DNA from 2 places in the Paenibacillus sp. FSL R5-0475 genome. Region 2 is predicted to be linked to the other one. Evidence: riboswitches for the same ligand, from Rfam matches in the RefSeq annotation. Region 2 holds a riboswitch; the other holds the start of a gene.
What was found. A riboswitch is a leader RNA that binds a small molecule or an ion and turns the genes downstream of it on or off. The one in region 2 is predicted to bind cyclic di-GMP.

Region 1 (8,562 bases), 880 kb from region 2:
CGATATACACTGTACCGCCTTTAGTCACTTCATGTGCATAATAACTATTCGTAGCAAATTCAGGAACGGTTATAATATTCTTACCTGGACGCAATTGCACACCTCTAGCCCAAACATTCCAAGCCGCCTCTTGTTGAGAAAAGACTAAAGAAGGTAGTTTATCGCTCGAAGCTGCGTCCACATAAACGTTGATCGTATCTCCAGGCATTGAAACGAGACCTGTAGGCTGGTTGTTCGTACCGAAACCAATTCTCAGGTTTTCCTGCGCATGCTTTTTCATATCTCCACGTTGTTCCGCCTCAATGAGGGTGCCTTCAGTTTGAACTTCACCATTCACTAGCTTCTTAGCTAAATCCAAAGAATCTTTCAGGATTGGATAGAGCGGATGTACTTTTGCCGCTTCTTCTAATTCATTGATTGCTTCGACGCTATTATAAGCAGGAACAACCGCACTCATCGTGCCATCTGTGAAAATACCATTTACAGCTTCGCTTACTTTATCTTCTGTATAAAATCTAAATTCAGCCGCAAAAGGTCTGTTGATATTGGCTTTTGTGAACTTGAATTTCAATCTTTTAAACTTCGTAGGTTCGAATTTAAACTCCAGAAAATCATTCGTACTAGTCGCGGTTCCGCTAGATACGAGTTGGAAGGTCTCTCCCTTACTTGTTTCTGATGCATAAATTTCAAAAGCCTCTGGGAAGCCTTTGCGGTTATCTCTAGCCAGGAAAGCCAATCTATCTAGTACTTTCGCTTGCGCTAATTCAAACACGACTTCATTCGTGAAGCTGTCATCATTGTTTTTGTTCGTTTCCCAGTGTGTATTCGGCTGGTCATCGAGCATGTATTCCGGTTTCGTACCTGGATAGCTCCCACCGTTCACCGTTACTTTTGATACATTAGAGTTGGGCATTCTATAAGCTTCGCTATAGGCATTTTCGTATGCTGTACCATAGCCTTTTAGCTTCGAAACCTTAGCCGCTGTTGCCTCTATTTGATGATTCTCCAGAAGTACTTTTGCATTCTCTATATCTGCTTGAAACTGCGCGTACAGTGGATGTGTCTGTACTTCTTGTTCTAAAGCCGTTAATTTCTCCACCGTATTAAATGCTGTGCTAGCTTGACTCAAGGTATCATCTGTAAATAAATTTTTCATTTTAGCGGATACGGTATCTTCTTTGTAAAAAGAAAACTCAGCTGCACTCGCCCAATCTTGGTTAGCTTTTTTGAAGACAAATTTAAGTCTCTTGAAGGCTGTGGGTGCAAACTGAATCTCTACTACGTCACCTGCTCCGCCTTTATATTCTCCAGAGGATACTAGCGTATAATCGCCTGCATCCGTAGTTGAGCCATAAATATCAAATTCCTGAGCAAACCCCTTCCCCTTTGCACTGGATTGTCTTGCAGCGTATACGATGCTATTTAATTCAGTGGACTCATTGAAAACAAAGACAACCTCATTCGTGAACGTTGAACTGTTCGGTTTGCCCGTTTCCCAATGCGTACTCATATCGCCATCAATAGCCTTAGCTATAGGTGAACCTGAGTAGTTGCCACCGTTATTGGTAATGGATTTAATATTCGCAGGATTCATTCTAAAAACATCATTATAAGCGCTTAGGATAGCCTTGCCGTAGAGATCAAACGGAATAACTGACGCATTGCTGAATAGGTCAGCCTTGCTTTGTACTACAGTGTTCACTACACTTACCTTGCTTACATCACTTGCTAAAGCATAACCTGCCTCACTCGAAAAACTAGCTAACATGGCTGCTGATGTAGCGATCGCAATCATTTTTTTCATTTTTTCTACCCCCCAGATGTAATATGAATCTCTTCCGTGCCTAAAAATAGGCACAAAAAAAACTACCCCAAAAGAGTAGCTTGATTGCGTATAAAGTCGCATAAAAACTAAGACTTAATTTTTATTAAACTTTAACAAAAAGCGTAATACACTCTTTGGCAGCTGGCTGACAATAGTTATGATAACCTTAGTCCCTATAGCTTTGCGTCCCTACATTTCCATAGGTTTGCCTATGAAGTTTCGAATACATTACAAAGAGTAACATAACGCTACATCTGATCGCATGATTAATTGGTATGAAATCCGAATAGGTAATTGCAATTACTTTTTCTATCGTGATAGATATTCTTTATCGAGTATCCCGGAAGAGAGTGAGGACACTTTAGGACTGGAGGTCTACTTAACTCCCCGCACCAAACAAACGCCGGAACCAATTCCACACATCGCCCGTGATGGGAATTAACCCGAAGCCATGCTCGCCAACTGCGATTAGACCATATGCCCATTGGCCAATAGCTACTGCTCCCCCAGCAATCCGTCCTATGGCTACCGCCCCAAATGCCGTATCACCTATGGCGACAGCCCCCAACGCTTTTTCGGCTATCGCGATCGCGCCTACAGCCACTCCTGCAATGGCAATCGCCCCAGCTGCGAAGCCAAGCCAGCTAATGGCTATCGCTCCAAGGGCTAACCACATTCCTAGTGATATTGCACCCACTGATAGAACCCCTACGCTTATCGCACCTATGGAAATCAAGCCTACAGCTACATCTCCAATAGCAATTAATCCAACAGCTGTCTTCACTTGTGGCTTGCTTCCGTGACCATACCCCTGACCTGAGTATCGACCCAAATTGCTGCGAATACTTACCACCGGAAATGATGGAGACGGCCATTGATAATCAATTTCTCGTCCACCTAACCCTCTAGAATCCGCCCAGTGTGTGATGTACTTATGCCATTTCATATCCATCCCGTCCCCCTTCTCAATTACCTTAATTATACAACCCCGGGGGTTGGCTGTACTCAGACTCTGACCTGAAATTCATCTCATCCTCTAGACGGAGTTATACTCATTAGGATCACTGTTTGGGAATAGGATCAGGCTTTCCAAATAAATATCCCTGAAACAACTGATAACCACTCTGCTTAAGCCATTCAAAGTCCTCTCTAAACTCCACACCTTCTGCTAAAGGAACGGATTGGATTTCTAAAGCTTTTTCTAAAAATTGTTTAGCTATTTTCTGTTTGTTCAGATCGCTGGACACACCCTGAACATATTTCATATCCAGCTTCATGTAATGGGGTTTAAGCTCCAATAACATCTCGATCGTGCTGAAGCCCTCGCCAACATCATCTAAAGCGTATTCAAATCCCCGATCCTTGTAATATGTCAAAATAGCTTTCAAATGAGCGAGATCATCCACTTTCTCCGTCTCAACAACTTCAAAAACAAAAAGAGAGGGATCGACGCCTAATTGATTGGCCAGTTCAACGGTTGATCTTAAGCAGAACTCTGGCGCGTAGATCGACGTTGGGATAAAATTAATAAACGTTTTTTTATTTAAGGGTGCAGCATATTTTACAGCAGTCATTCTACATAACCGGTCTAAAGCATATAAACGCCCACGATTCCGTGCCGCCGCAAAAATCTCATTAGGATAGATAAGGGACCCATCTTCTTTTTTAAATCTGGATAGGAGCTCGTATGCAAAAACCTCTTCCCGTATGTTCACAATCGGTTGGAAGTGACAAGTAACTAAGCCCTTAGTTATAACCTCATCAATCCACTCCATATCAAGTACAGTGGGTAATTCGGATAGAGGTCTCCATGTTTGGTCATCTATACGGAATTCAAACTGCTCCGACTCCATATGGTCATTACAGAAATCTAGAAAATCCCGCACCCCAGCCTCCTTAATCGTAATCACATTTTCTTCTACCTTATGTATCGTATTACTTCTACTCAAGTGATGAATAACCTCAGGTAAAATCCTTAGATTAAGCTCACCATGAGCCTTGATTTCAAAATTCAGCTCTCTTACTACACAATGATTACATGCCACATTCATAACCCCTTTAATAATCAATTCTCTGAAAAAGATCCAGGAACTGCTCTTCTCAATCGAAATCCGTATACTCTAGTAAATACGTCGGGTCTAACACGGTGATCTGCTGATGTTGAATATCAATAATCTTTTGCTCTTGCAGATCTTTAAGCACAAGGGTAGCTGTCTCCCTTAGCGTTCCGATCATATCCGCGAACTGCTGATGGGTCAATCGAAGATCAATCCTCTGTTTGCCTTGCTCCTCTACTCCGAATCTTTGGTATAGTCTTCTTAGTGTAAATATCGCACGCGCTCTCGCATCATGAAATTTCATTTCGTGTAATAACCGATTCGATAAAAATAAACGGTCCATTTGCAGCAGCATCAATTGTTCCTTAATCAACGGGTAATCGGCAAGCATCTGCTCAAAAGGCTCACGTTTAATCACAAATAATACAGTATCATTCATAGCCACCGCAGACAGCACTCTTATATTGGAGGGATGGATCACTTCCAGATCGCCAAATAAATCGCCTTTTCCAAAAAGATCTACGGTATGCTCTTTCCCTTTTGTGGTAGCGTACACCCTTATAATCCCCGAATAGATAATGTAGGCATGATCCCCCGGATCTGATTCTGTAAACACTAGAGTCCCCTTGGAATATGCCTTATAAGTGAAAAATCTTGAGACCGCCTTGATCTCCTCCGAGGGTAAACCCTGAAAAAAGCGAATGCCAGTCCAAAAAGAAGCTTCCATCTCATTATTCCTTTCTAAAACATTCCATAGTTTTGTATGCCAACATACTGATAATAAATCATCATCCTGTTATATTCTATCGTAACGATGCCAAAACCAATAACAAAGGAGAACCTTCCATGAGATATAATTTTGACGGAAAAGGACTTACAGAAACGCCAGAGATCGTGTTTGAGAGCAATCCTCTACTAGAACTGAGCATGTACAACAACCATCTTAAAGAAATCCCTGACCAGCTCTTCCTTCATGACGAATTAGAGGTACTTAATTATGCGGTTAATGAAATCGAACAGTTATCCGAGAACATCGGTCGCTTAGTTCACCTAAGAATGTTGGATTTAGGCCATAATCGACTGAAGGCGTTGCCGGAGACAATTGGCAGACTGCAGGGGTTAGATTCTTTTCTATACCTAAGTAATAATCAGTTCGAACAGCTGCCGGAGCAGCTTTGTAATCTCCAGAAACTCAAGTATCTGAACGTAACAGATAATCATCTCAAGCAATTGCCTACCCGTATAGGCGAAATGAGCAGTCTAATTGAACTGCGGCTTTATTATAATCAGCTAGAACGTCTACCTGATTCGATCACACAAATTAAAGGGTTAAGAGAGATTCATCTTTATGGTAATCAACTGGTCGTATTGCCAGAGCATTTGGGTGCTTTAGAAGAACTGCGGATACTCGATATGAGTGATAATCGAATCACTGAACTGCCCTCATCCATCGGTAAACTAAGCAAGTTAAGAAGACTTAACCTTCGAAAAAATAAACTGAATAAGCTACCTGAGGAAATAGGTCAATTAAGCAGCCTTGTTGAACTTGATTTAAGAGATAATAACCTGCAAGAAATCCCGAATTCCCTTTTACAGCTTGAGCGATTAGAGAAACTGGATCTAAGATGGAATCATAGCTTGAAGGGAACAGATATTTTAGAGCAATTAGAGCAAAGAGGATGTATCGTATATAAATAACAAAAAAGCCCCCTGTTAAAGAAGCTTTTCATTCAAATCTATGCTATGCGTGACGCGGTTTCTCCCCTGTTCTTTAGAGGCATAGAGCGCTTGATCAGCTTTTTGCAGAAGGGTGGTTTCTGAATCAGCTGGAATAAATGTAGCTATACCAATACTCACCGTAATCCGGCCCATTTCCCAAGTTGAATACGCGATAGATTGCCGTAAATTCTCAGCTATAGTCTTTGACTCCGAGATGTCTGTATTAGGTAAAAGAAGTATGAATTCCTCACCGCCATATCTAACCGCCATATCCTCTTTACGAGATTGCAGTTTCAAGATACTCGCCATTTTCTCCAGTACATAGTCACCTGTCTGATGCCCATAGGTGTCGTTCACTTTTTTAAAATGATCAATATCTATAATACACAGCGAAAATGCTGCTTGAGCTTGGCCATACCCTGCAATCTGCTCTTCCAGCTTCTCTTGAAGAAACCTTCTATTCTTCAGCCCAGTCAGCTTATCTGTATTAGATAATTCTACCAAAACGGCATTCATCTCCAGCAATTCAGCTTGCTTTTGCTCGATTTCCAGGTGAATTTGTTTGAGCTTTGCCAGCGCCTGATCTTTTTCCCAATAAGCCTCTTCTATTTGCTTCTTCGCAGATCGTAACTCTAGCTCATAATCAATACGTTTGCCCATCTGTACCAGAATACAATCAATGACCTCTACACCTTCACACTCAAGGCGTCTGCCATTTAACAAGTAAGGGACGGATTGTCCCTTGCTGTCCTTCAAATTGATAAATAACTCTTCCACCTGTCCATTCAGATTGATAAAAGGATAGAAGTATGAATGAAAAATAAGCTTGTTTGCCGTAGACATGATAGATTCAAAATGCTTATGCACCAAATCAACCTGCTTATACCCCATACGGTCCAAGAACGTCTGATTTACATCCTTGATTATTCCTTCATGGGTAATAGAAACATAGCCACAAGGCGCATATCTTAATCGGTCATCCATGATCTAAATATCCTTTCAACACAGCATAATCTCATCTAGCTTACGTAAGATATTCATTAATTAAAGTGATGGTCTCCTCAGGATGGCTTATATGCGGGTAATGCCCTTTAGCCTCCATTAACCGGAAGGTGCTATTATTCAAGTGTTTATGTAGATATTCTCCAGCCGCTATAGGTACGATACTGTCATCCGAGCATTGTAGAATAAGTGTAGGGATTGTAGCCTTAGGTAGATCTTCCCTATGATCTGAAAAGAACGTAACTTCTGCAAATTCCCTTGCAATAACAGGATCTGCCGAGATAAAGCTGCGCTCCAGCTCTTTCGTTAACATCGGGTCAGGGTTGTTCATAGCAAGAGGTGCCATAAAGCTAGCCCAGCCAGCAAAATTCATCTCCATCATCTCCAGAAGCTCAGTAATATCGCTCTTCTCGAAGCCTCCGAAATAAGTATCCCCCTCATTTAAATAACATGAAGAAGGACCAATCATAATCATTTTATCAAAATAATCCGGCCGCTCAATCGAAGCAAGCATCCCGATCATGGAACTAATCGAATGACCTATAAAAATAATATCTTTGAGTTCCAACGTTTCGATGACATCCAATACATCCTGTACATAGCCGTGGAGCGTATGATATTTATCTGTTGTATATGCACTTAAATCTGAGTTACCTGAACCTACATAATCAAATAGAACGATTCGATATTTTTTCTCAAAAGAAGGCGTGATAAACTGCCACATGCTCTGGTCACACCCAAATCCATGTGCAAAAAGGATGGTTCTTTCTCCTTCTCCAATCACTTTCACATGATTCCGCGCCCTAACATCGTTCATTTCATATAACTCCCTCTATAGTTAGCATTCTCTCTATTTTGAAGGGTTAACCTGGAAATATCAAGAGCATAAAAAACTCCGCTAGAGTAATCTCTAGCGGAGTTTTTATGATATCTAATTTTAGAATGCTGAAGTCCATCCCGCATCGGCAGCGAGGACTGCTCCGTTTACAAAACTGGAATCATCTGAAGCCAGGAATAACGCAACTTGTGCGATTTCTTCAGGTGAACCTACACGAGGAATTACAGCCTGTGTTAGTTGAGTGCGGCTCATGCCGAACTCATTAATATTTTTCATAGAAGCACTAATGTTAGTGGCAGTAGCTCCTGGTGCGATGGCATTACAACGAATGCCTTTGTTGGCATACATAAAAGCTGTATTTTTCGTCAAGCCTACTACTGCATGTTTGGAGGCAGTATAAGTTGCTCCAGCATGAGCACCACTTACGCCACCGGTAGAAGCGGTATTCACAATAACGCCCTTTCCTTTTTCGAGGAAAATAGGTAGCGCTTTACGTGTGGACCGCATTACACTTTTGGTATTGATGTCAAAGATAAGATCCCATCTCTCATCATTAATATCACCAGCTGGCTCAAAGCCGTCCATAATACCCGCATTATTCACTAGTATATCTAGCGTTCCATATTCATTTACTGCGGTATCAATCATGTTATTGATATCTTCGACTAGAGCAACATTTACTTTCAACGCCTTAGCTACTCCACCATTACTAACGATTCCTGCTGCGACTTGTTCCGCACCTTCGAGGTTAAGATCGGCTACTATTACTTTAGCACCTTCTTTAGCGTACAACTCTGCGATAGATTTCCCCATACCCGAGGCTGCTCCGGTAACAACTGCAACTCTGTCTTGAAGTTTCATGTTGGAAGTCTCCTTTACGTTTATCTATAATGTAAGTATCAATACAAGCAAAAACGCCTTCGGCGTCCTTAATGGGACGGTAAGCGTATATGCGAGAAATATAAGGATAAAGTATAGCGTGAAACTTATACTTCCTTATATTTTATAAAATCTCTAAATCACTTAAAATTTATTCTACTCAAGTTTAATCTTCTGCAATTTAACTATCAATATACAGATGAGACATCAAATGTTCATAAATATATATAACTTGGAATTGT
Region 2 (8,562 bases):
GAGACTATAGGATATCGTGACGAAGAAGAAGTGGATCGCCGGAAGGATTACAAAGATGTCAGATAAGAACTTTCGGACTGCTTTCATACAGTTTCTCAAATTTAATGCTGTAGGTCTGGTAAATACCCTCATTGATTTCGTAATCTTTACATTACTGAACTCACTTGGGATGGTATATGCGTTGGCACAGGTGATTTCTTATAGTGCAGGGACAGCGAACAGCTTTATTTTGAATAAAAAAGTAACCTTCAAGGATCGTGATCGTGGCAATAAAGAGGGTTTTGATAAGACGCAGTTGCTGAAGTTTATCGTACTGAATCTGGTAGTACTCGGAATATCGCTGTTGCTAATGCATCTGTTGACTGACAAACTAGGCATTCAAGTGTTGATCTCTAAGGTATTAGTAACGTTTGTGACGGTGATCATTAACTTCTTCGGAAGTCGTAAATGGGTATTCTAAAGTTCAGTAGAACAATCTACGGAGGTGAAAATCATGCGTAAATTCTCGTATGTGCTCATACTGGCGGGGATCCTTATCATGCTCTATCCAAAAGCTAACGAATGGTATAACGACTGGCAGCAGGATAAGCTATTAGAATCGGCTGAACTGAGCACCAGTGAAAGTACTCCACCACCTGATCTGAAGAGCAGATATGCCGAGGTCACTCAGCTACTAGCGGAGGAATCAGCTCTAGATGCACAAGCACAGCCGCAAGAAACAGAAAAGCCGGAACCAGAAATTGAAGTGGGTGGCAAAGTTATCGCATTAATTGAGATCGATAAGATCGATCTGAAGCTGCCTGTATTAGAAGGGGCTACTAAAGCGAATATGAAGCATGCCGCGGCCCATATGAAAGAAACAACTCCAATAGGAGAAATAGGGAACGCCGCAATAGCTGCACATAGAGCTAGAACTACGGGCAGATTGTTTAACAGATTGAATGAGGTTGTGATTGGGGATACGATTACGGTAAAGACTAGCGATCAGACTTATAATTACGAGGTTTATGATATTTCTGTTGTACTTCCTAGTGATGTGTCTGTTCTAGACGGGAATAACAAAGATAAAATTCTTACTCTAATTACGTGTGACCCACTAGTAGATCCTACACATCGTTTGATTGTTCATGCCAAGCTTTCCTAATCGTTGACGAGAAATAACAAGAGAATTCAAATACAGAGAAATAACTATAAAATAATAGTAAATCTAGCAATTTTGTTCTTGTTTACGAGGATAAATATGGTAGTATAAGACTATAAAAGCTAAACACGATAAACGGCAAACCTATCGAAAGGTAGGGACGCAAAGCTAAAGGGCCTTCCCGTAAGGATGGCAGCCAGTTACCGAATGAAGAGGCTTTTTTTGTTTTTATAAAATATATAAGAATCTTAGATTCATATTTCTACTTGGACTGATTCTCTTAATTTGTCTAGTGAAATTAGAACAGATAGAGCTTATACGATAACGGCAAACCTATCGAAAGGTAGGGACGCAAAGCTAAAGGGCCTTCCCGAAAGGATGGCAGCCAGCTACCGAAAGGGGTTTTATCCGTGAAAAAGGTTTATTTTATGATGGTGGCGCTGTTCGTACTGATTACTGCGGTTCCGGTAAGCACAGCTCAAGCCGCAAGTGTAGATGCAAGCTGGTTGATTACATCGAAAGTGGCTCAAGGTGTTATTGGAATTAACTATGATATTCCGAAAGATAAAAGAATCAAACTCATGATCACTAAAGACAACAGCAGCTATACATATAACTTATATGCTTCTGGACAAGCTGAGGACTTCCCTTTACAACAAGGTAATGGTACTTATAAGGTTTCTGTTCTTGAGAACACAACCGGCAATAAATACAAAGCGTTATATTCCGAAGTAGTAGACGTAACCATGAGTGACTCGAATTCCGTATATTTGGGCTCCGTACAGAATGTGAAATGGAGTTCTTCTGATAAAGCGATCCTTAAGGCAAAAGAGCTTACAAAAGGCAAAACAACAGATGAAGAGAAAGTTAAGGCAATCTATAACTATATAGTTGCTAATGTACAATACGATTATTCTCTTGCTAATAATGTAACAACAGATTACATTCCGAACATTAACAACACTTTGAATACTAAAAAAGGAATCTGCTATGACTATGCTTCTCTTTTTGCCGCAATGCTGCGTAGTGTAGATGTGCCTGCTAAATTGGTGATGGGGAATACTAGCTACGTTACGCAATACCATGCATGGAATGAAGTGTTGATGGATGGGAAATGGGTTACTATTGATACAACGGTAGATGCATCGTCAGCGAAGAGTAAGAAGAATACGGATTTTATTAAGGCTTCAAGTAAGTATACTGCAGCAAAATACTATTAATTTGCATCGCTAGATTCATAACTCTATTAAATAAACAACCAGCTTAATTATTAAGCTAGTTGTTTATTTTTCTATTAGGGGTTGCTTTTCTATGAATAGATAGGTTATTATAGTTAAGCGTTGTTAGACAGCGTACAGGCAATGTTTGAGAGAGTTATATAAACGGCTTTCGAAAAATAAAGCTTGCATTACTGAGAACAACATGATATATTATAAGAGTTGCTGCTGAGACATTAAACGGCGCCAACGAGAACTTGATCTTTGAAAACTGAACAACGAGTGAGTAGGAAATCACGAAAGTGATATCCGAAATTAGAGAATTAATTTTCTCGTCAGATGTTTCAAAATGAGCATATCGCTCTTTTCAATACTAATTGGAGAGTTTGATCCTGGCTCAGGACGAACGCTGGCGGCGTGCCTAATACATGCAAGTCGAGCGGAGTTATTTTGAAAGCTTGCTTTCAAAATAACTTAGCGGCGGACGGGTGAGTAACACGTAGGCAACCTGCCCCTTAGACTGGGATAACTACCGGAAACGGTAGCTAATACCGGATAATTTCTTTTTTCTCCTGAAGAAAGAATGAAAGACGGAGCAATCTGTCACTGAGGGATGGGCCTGCGGCGCATTAGCTAGTTGGTGGGGTAACGGCCCACCAAGGCGACGATGCGTAGCCGACCTGAGAGGGTGAACGGCCACACTGGGACTGAGACACGGCCCAGACTCCTACGGGAGGCAGCAGTAGGGAATCTTCCGCAATGGACGAAAGTCTGACGGAGCAACGCCGCGTGAGTGATGAAGGTTTTCGGATCGTAAAGCTCTGTTGCCAGGGAAGAACGTCCGGTAGAGTAACTGCTATCGGAGTGACGGTACCTGAGAAGAAAGCCCCGGCTAACTACGTGCCAGCAGCCGCGGTAATACGTAGGGGGCAAGCGTTGTCCGGAATTATTGGGCGTAAAGCGCGCGCAGGCGGTCATTTAAGTCTGGTGTTTAAACCTTGGGCTCAACCTGAGGTCGCACTGGAAACTGGGTGACTTGAGTACAGAAGAGGAAAGTGGAATTCCACGTGTAGCGGTGAAATGCGTAGATATGTGGAGGAACACCAGTGGCGAAGGCGACTTTCTGGGCTGTAACTGACGCTGAGGCGCGAAAGCGTGGGGAGCAAACAGGATTAGATACCCTGGTAGTCCACGCCGTAAACGATGAGTGCTAGGTGTTAGGGGTTTCGATACCCTTGGTGCCGAAGTTAACACAGTAAGCACTCCGCCTGGGGAGTACGGTCGCAAGACTGAAACTCAAAGGAATTGACGGGGACCCGCACAAGCAGTGGAGTATGTGGTTTAATTCGAAGCAACGCGAAGAACCTTACCAGGTCTTGACATCCCTCTGAATCCACTAGAGATAGTGGCGGCCTTCGGGACAGAGGAGACAGGTGGTGCATGGTTGTCGTCAGCTCGTGTCGTGAGATGTTGGGTTAAGTCCCGCAACGAGCGCAACCCTTAACTTTAGTTGCCAGCAGGTTAAGCTGGGCACTCTAGAGTGACTGCCGGTGACAAACCGGAGGAAGGTGGGGATGACGTCAAATCATCATGCCCCTTATGACCTGGGCTACACACGTACTACAATGGCCGGTACAACGGGAAGCGAAACCGCGAGGTGAAGCCAATCCCATCAAAGCCGGTCTCAGTTCGGATTGCAGGCTGCAACTCGCCTGCATGAAGTCGGAATTGCTAGTAATCGCGGATCAGCATGCCGCGGTGAATACGTTCCCGGGTCTTGTACACACCGCCCGTCACACCACGAGAGTTTACAACACCCGAAGTCGGTGGGGTAACCCGCAAGGGAGCCAGCCGCCGAAGGTGGGGTAGATGATTGGGGTGAAGTCGTAACAAGGTAGCCGTATCGGAAGGTGCGGCTGGATCACCTCCTTTCTATGGAGAATCGTCTTCTGCAATGAAGACATTCAAATCGGAAGTTAAGCTTCCAAAATCTCAGGTTTAGGCCTGTTACTCACTCGTTGCTCAGTTTTGAGAGTTTAAGCTCTCAGTAAGACTTGATCCTTGAAAACTGGATACCGAAACGAATTTGCGTTTTAGAACATCTTTTAGCAACTTGTGTAAACAAGTAAATGTTATTAGTGAGATTTTTCTTAGGAAAAATCAAGGTTAAGCTAATAAGAGCACACGGAGGATGCCTAGGCGCCAGGAGCCGACGAAGGACGTGGCGAACAACGAAACTGCCTCGGGGAGCTGTAAGCAAGCTTTGATCCGGGGGTGTCCGAATGGGGAAACCCAGCTGTGGTAATTCGCAGTTACTCATCTCTGAACACATAGGAGATGTAGAGGCAGACCAGGGGAACTGAAACATCTAAGTACCCTGAGGAAGAGAAAACAATAGTGATTCCGTCAGTAGCGGCGAGCGAACGCGGAACAGCCTAAACCTAAGAGCTTGCTCTTAGGGGTTGTGGGACGTCTCACATGGAGTTACAAAGGAATATGGTAGGTGAAGAGGTCTGGAAAGGCCCGCGATAGAGGTAAAAGCCCTGTAGCCTAAACTGTGTTCTCTCCGAGACGGATCCCGAGTAGTGCGGGGCACGTGAAACCCCGTATGAATCCAGCAGGACCATCTGCTAAGGCTAAATACTACCTGGCGACCGATAGTGAAACAGTACCGTGAGGGAAAGGTGAAAAGCACCCCGGAAGGGGAGTGAAATAGAACCTGAAACCGTGTGCTTACAAAAAGTCAGAGCCCTATCTATGGGTGATGGCGTGCCTTTTGTAGAATGAACCGGCGAGTTACGTTTAACATGCAAGGTTAAGTCGAGAAGACGGAGCCGCAGCGAAAGCGAGTCTGAATAGGGCGATTGAGTATGTGGACGTAGACCCGAAACCGTGTGATCTACCCCTGTCCAGGGTGAAGGTGCGGTAACACGCACTGGAGGCCCGAACCCACGCATGTTGAAAAATGCGGGGATGAGGTGGGGGTAGCGGAGAAATTCCAATCGAACTCGGAGATAGCTGGTTCTCCCCGAAATAGCTTTAGGGCTAGCCTCGGTATAAGAGTAGTGGAGGTAGAGCACTGATTGGGTGCGGGGTCCGCAAGGATTACCAAGCTCAGTCAAACTCCGAATGCCATATACTTATTGCCGGGAGTCAGACAGTGAGTGCTAAGATCCATTGTCAAAAGGGAAACAGCCCAGACCATCAGCTAAGGTCCCCAAGTGTGTGTTAAGTGGGAAAGGATGTGGAGTTGCACAGACAACCAGGATGTTGGCTTAGAAGCAGCCACCATTGAAAGAGTGCGTAATAGCTCACTGGTCGAGTGACTCTGCGCCGAAAATGTAACGGGGCTAAACACACCACCGAAGCTATGGCTAGATACGTATGTATCTGGGGTAGGGGAGCGTTGTATGTGGGTTGAAGGTGTACCGTAAGGAGCGCTGGACAGCATACAAGTGAGAATGCCGGTATGAGTAACGAAAAGATCAGTGAGAATCTGATCCGCCGAAAGCCCAAGGTTTCCTGAGGAAGGCTCGTCCGCTCAGGGTAAGTCGGGACCTAAGGCGAGGCCGAAAGGCGTAGTCGAAGGACAACAGTTTGAAATTACTGTACCACCGTAATCCGCTATGAGCGATGGGGTGACGCAGGAGGGTAGTGACGCGGACTGATGGATATGTCCGTCTAAGCAGTGAGGCTGATGTGTAGGCAAATCCGCACATCGTTAAGGCTGGGCTGTGATGGGGAGCGAAAATTACAGTAGCGAAGGTCATGATCTCACACTGCCAAGAAAAGCCTCTAGCCAGGAGAAGGTGCCCGTACCGCAAACCGACACAGGTAGGCGAGAAGAGAATTCTAAGGCGCGCGGAAGAACTCTCGTTAAGGAACTCGGCAAAATGACCCCGTAACTTCGGGAGAAGGGGTGCCCCGGTAGTGTGAATAGCACGAGGGGGCCGCAGTGAAAAGGCCCAAGCGACTGTTTAGCAAAAACACAGGTCTGTGCGAAGCCGCAAGGCGAAGTATACGGGCTGACGCCTGCCCGGTGCTGGAAGGTTAAGGGGAGTGGTTAGGGGTAACCCGAAGCTATGAACCGAAGCCCCAGTAAACGGCGGCCGTAACTATAACGGTCCTAAGGTAGCGAAATTCCTTGTCAGGTAAATTCTGACCCGCACGAATGGCGTAACGACTTGGGCGCTGTCTCAACGAGAGATCCGGTGAAATTTTAATACCTGTGAAGATGCAGGTTACCCGCGACAAGACGGAAAGACCCCATGGAGCTTTACTGCAGCTTGATATTGAATTTGGGTACGATCTGTACAGGATAGGTGGGAGCCGTAGAAATCGGAGCGCAAGCTTCGGTGGAGGCGCCGTTGGGATACCACCCTGATCGTATCTAGGTTCTAACCTAGTACCCTTACCGGGTACGGGGACCGTGTCAGGCGGGCAGTTTGACTGGGGCGGTCGCCTCCTAAAGAGTAACGGAGGCGTTCCAAGGTTCCCTCAGAATGGTTGGAAATCATTCGAAGAGTGCAAAGGCATAAGGGAGCTTGACTGCGAGACCTACAAGTCGAGCAGGGACGAAAGTCGGACTTAGTGATCCGGTGGTACCGCATGGAAGGGCCATCGCTCAACGGATAAAAGCTACCCTGGGGATAACAGGCTTATCTCCCCCAAGAGTCCACATCGACGGGGAGGTTTGGCACCTCGATGTCGGCTCATCGCATCCTGGGGCTGAAGTAGGTCCCAAGGGTTGGGCTGTTCGCCCATTAAAGCGGTACGCGAGCTGGGTTCAGAACGTCGTGAGACAGTTCGGTCCCTATCTGTCGTGGGCGCAGGAAATTTGAGAGGAGCTGTCCTTAGTACGAGAGGACCGGGATGGACGTACCGCTGGTGCACCAGTTGTTTCGCCAGAAGCATGGCTGGGTAGCTACGTACGGACGGGATAAGCGCTGAAAGCATCTAAGCGTGAAGCCCCCCTCAAGATGAGATTTCCCAATTAGTAAGACCCCTTGAAGACGACGAGGTAGATAGGTTGGAGGTGGAAGTGCAGTAATGCATGGAGCTGACCAATACTAATCGGTCGAGGGCTTATCCTATACTTAGAACGCAAATTCAATTCGGATTCAGTTTTCAGGCGATTAAGTCTGAGCATTTACGCTGTAAATGCCCGTTTGGTGGCGATAGCGGAGGGGTTCCACGCGTACCCATCCCGAACACGACCGTTAAGCCCTCCAGCGCCGATGGTACTTGGACCGAAGGGTCCTGGGAGAGTAGGACGTTGCCAAGCACACGAAGCCATTGTTGATTTATCAACAATGGCTTTTTTGTTCCCTTTATCGCTTAATTTAAATAATGTGGATAAGTCATGGGGAAATAACGAAAAAATAAAAGTTACTAACATGTGGATGAAATAATAAAATATATTCAAAAATGAAAGTAGTCCCCAATTTATGTGGATAGAGTAGTGGTATATGTGGATACTTCAAGTAAATGCAAGGATATTTTGCATGGCAGGAGGATAAACAATGGACAACAGTAGTAATCTTGTGTGGATAGAAGATTTTTCTGTACATGCGAGCGACACGGATTATCGTTCGCAGAGTAAGTTATCCTTTATTCTGGATATCATGCAATGTGCGGCAGACTTCGCAGTGGGTAATTTGGGGATAAGTGTGGAAGAAATTCTGAGTGCAGGAATGGGCTGGATGATGATTACGTTAGACCTTGATTTTAAGCGTATTCCTCGCCCAAATGATGTGCTTAGCGTACATACCTGGAGTAAAGGTACTAAAGGGGCTTTATGGCAACGGGATTATCGTATTTTTGATGCAGATCATATAGAGATTGCCACAGCGCGTTCTATATGGGCTTTAGTAGATATTGAGAAGAGAAAGATACTCAGACCGAACGCTCTTCCAGTTCAGGTTAAGCACTATAATGGCGATTCAGTAGGGGATATGCCTGTTAAGGTAACGATCCCTACTGATATTATTATGGAAGAAGCTTATCGGTATCAGGTAAGATATAGTGGGCTGGATAGCAACGGACATCTGAATAATGCCCGATACGGAGATTTATGTTGTGATGCACTCAGTTTAGCGGAATGGGATAATGCAGAGTTCACACGCTTCCGGATTACTTATCTACAAGAAGCTAAGTTTGGGGATGAACTGACTATTTTACGCTCAGCTGTAACGGATGATGGTA

Region 1: linked by a shared signal. The riboswitch ahead of MKX41_RS23850 (NPCBM/NEW2 domain-containing protein) and the one ahead of MKX41_RS27855 (transglutaminase-like domain-containing protein) in region 2 are both predicted to bind cyclic di-GMP.

Annotation. Positions count from the first base shown of each region.
Region 1 covers NZ_JBBORK010000001.1:5,333,878-5,342,439, forward strand. The annotation lists gene MKX41_RS23850 (NPCBM/NEW2 domain-containing protein) at 1-1,804, opposite strand, end outside; cyclic di-GMP riboswitch class I at 1,959-2,045, opposite strand; gene MKX41_RS23855 (hypothetical protein) at 2,205-2,777, opposite strand; gene MKX41_RS23860 (EAL domain-containing protein) at 2,887-3,876, opposite strand; gene MKX41_RS23865 (Crp/Fnr family transcriptional regulator) at 3,926-4,609, opposite strand; gene MKX41_RS23870 (leucine-rich repeat domain-containing protein) at 4,729-5,580, shown strand; gene MKX41_RS23875 (sensor domain-containing diguanylate cyclase) at 5,596-6,585, opposite strand; gene MKX41_RS23880 (alpha/beta fold hydrolase) at 6,626-7,420, opposite strand; gene MKX41_RS23885 (SDR family oxidoreductase) at 7,541-8,302, opposite strand.
Region 2 covers NZ_JBBORK010000001.1:6,215,953-6,224,514, forward strand. The annotation lists gene MKX41_RS27840 (glycosyltransferase family 2 protein) at 1-66, shown strand, start outside; gene MKX41_RS27845 (GtrA family protein) at 56-460, shown strand; gene MKX41_RS27850 (class D sortase) at 494-1,144, shown strand; cyclic di-GMP riboswitch class I at 1,269-1,349, shown strand; cyclic di-GMP riboswitch class I at 1,458-1,538, shown strand; gene MKX41_RS27855 (transglutaminase-like domain-containing protein) at 1,552-2,361, shown strand; rRNA gene MKX41_RS27860 (16S ribosomal RNA) at 2,733-4,290, shown strand; rRNA gene MKX41_RS27865 (23S ribosomal RNA) at 4,523-7,451, shown strand; rRNA gene rrf (5S ribosomal RNA) at 7,526-7,642, shown strand; gene MKX41_RS27875 (acyl-[acyl-carrier-protein] thioesterase) at 7,881-8,562, shown strand, end outside.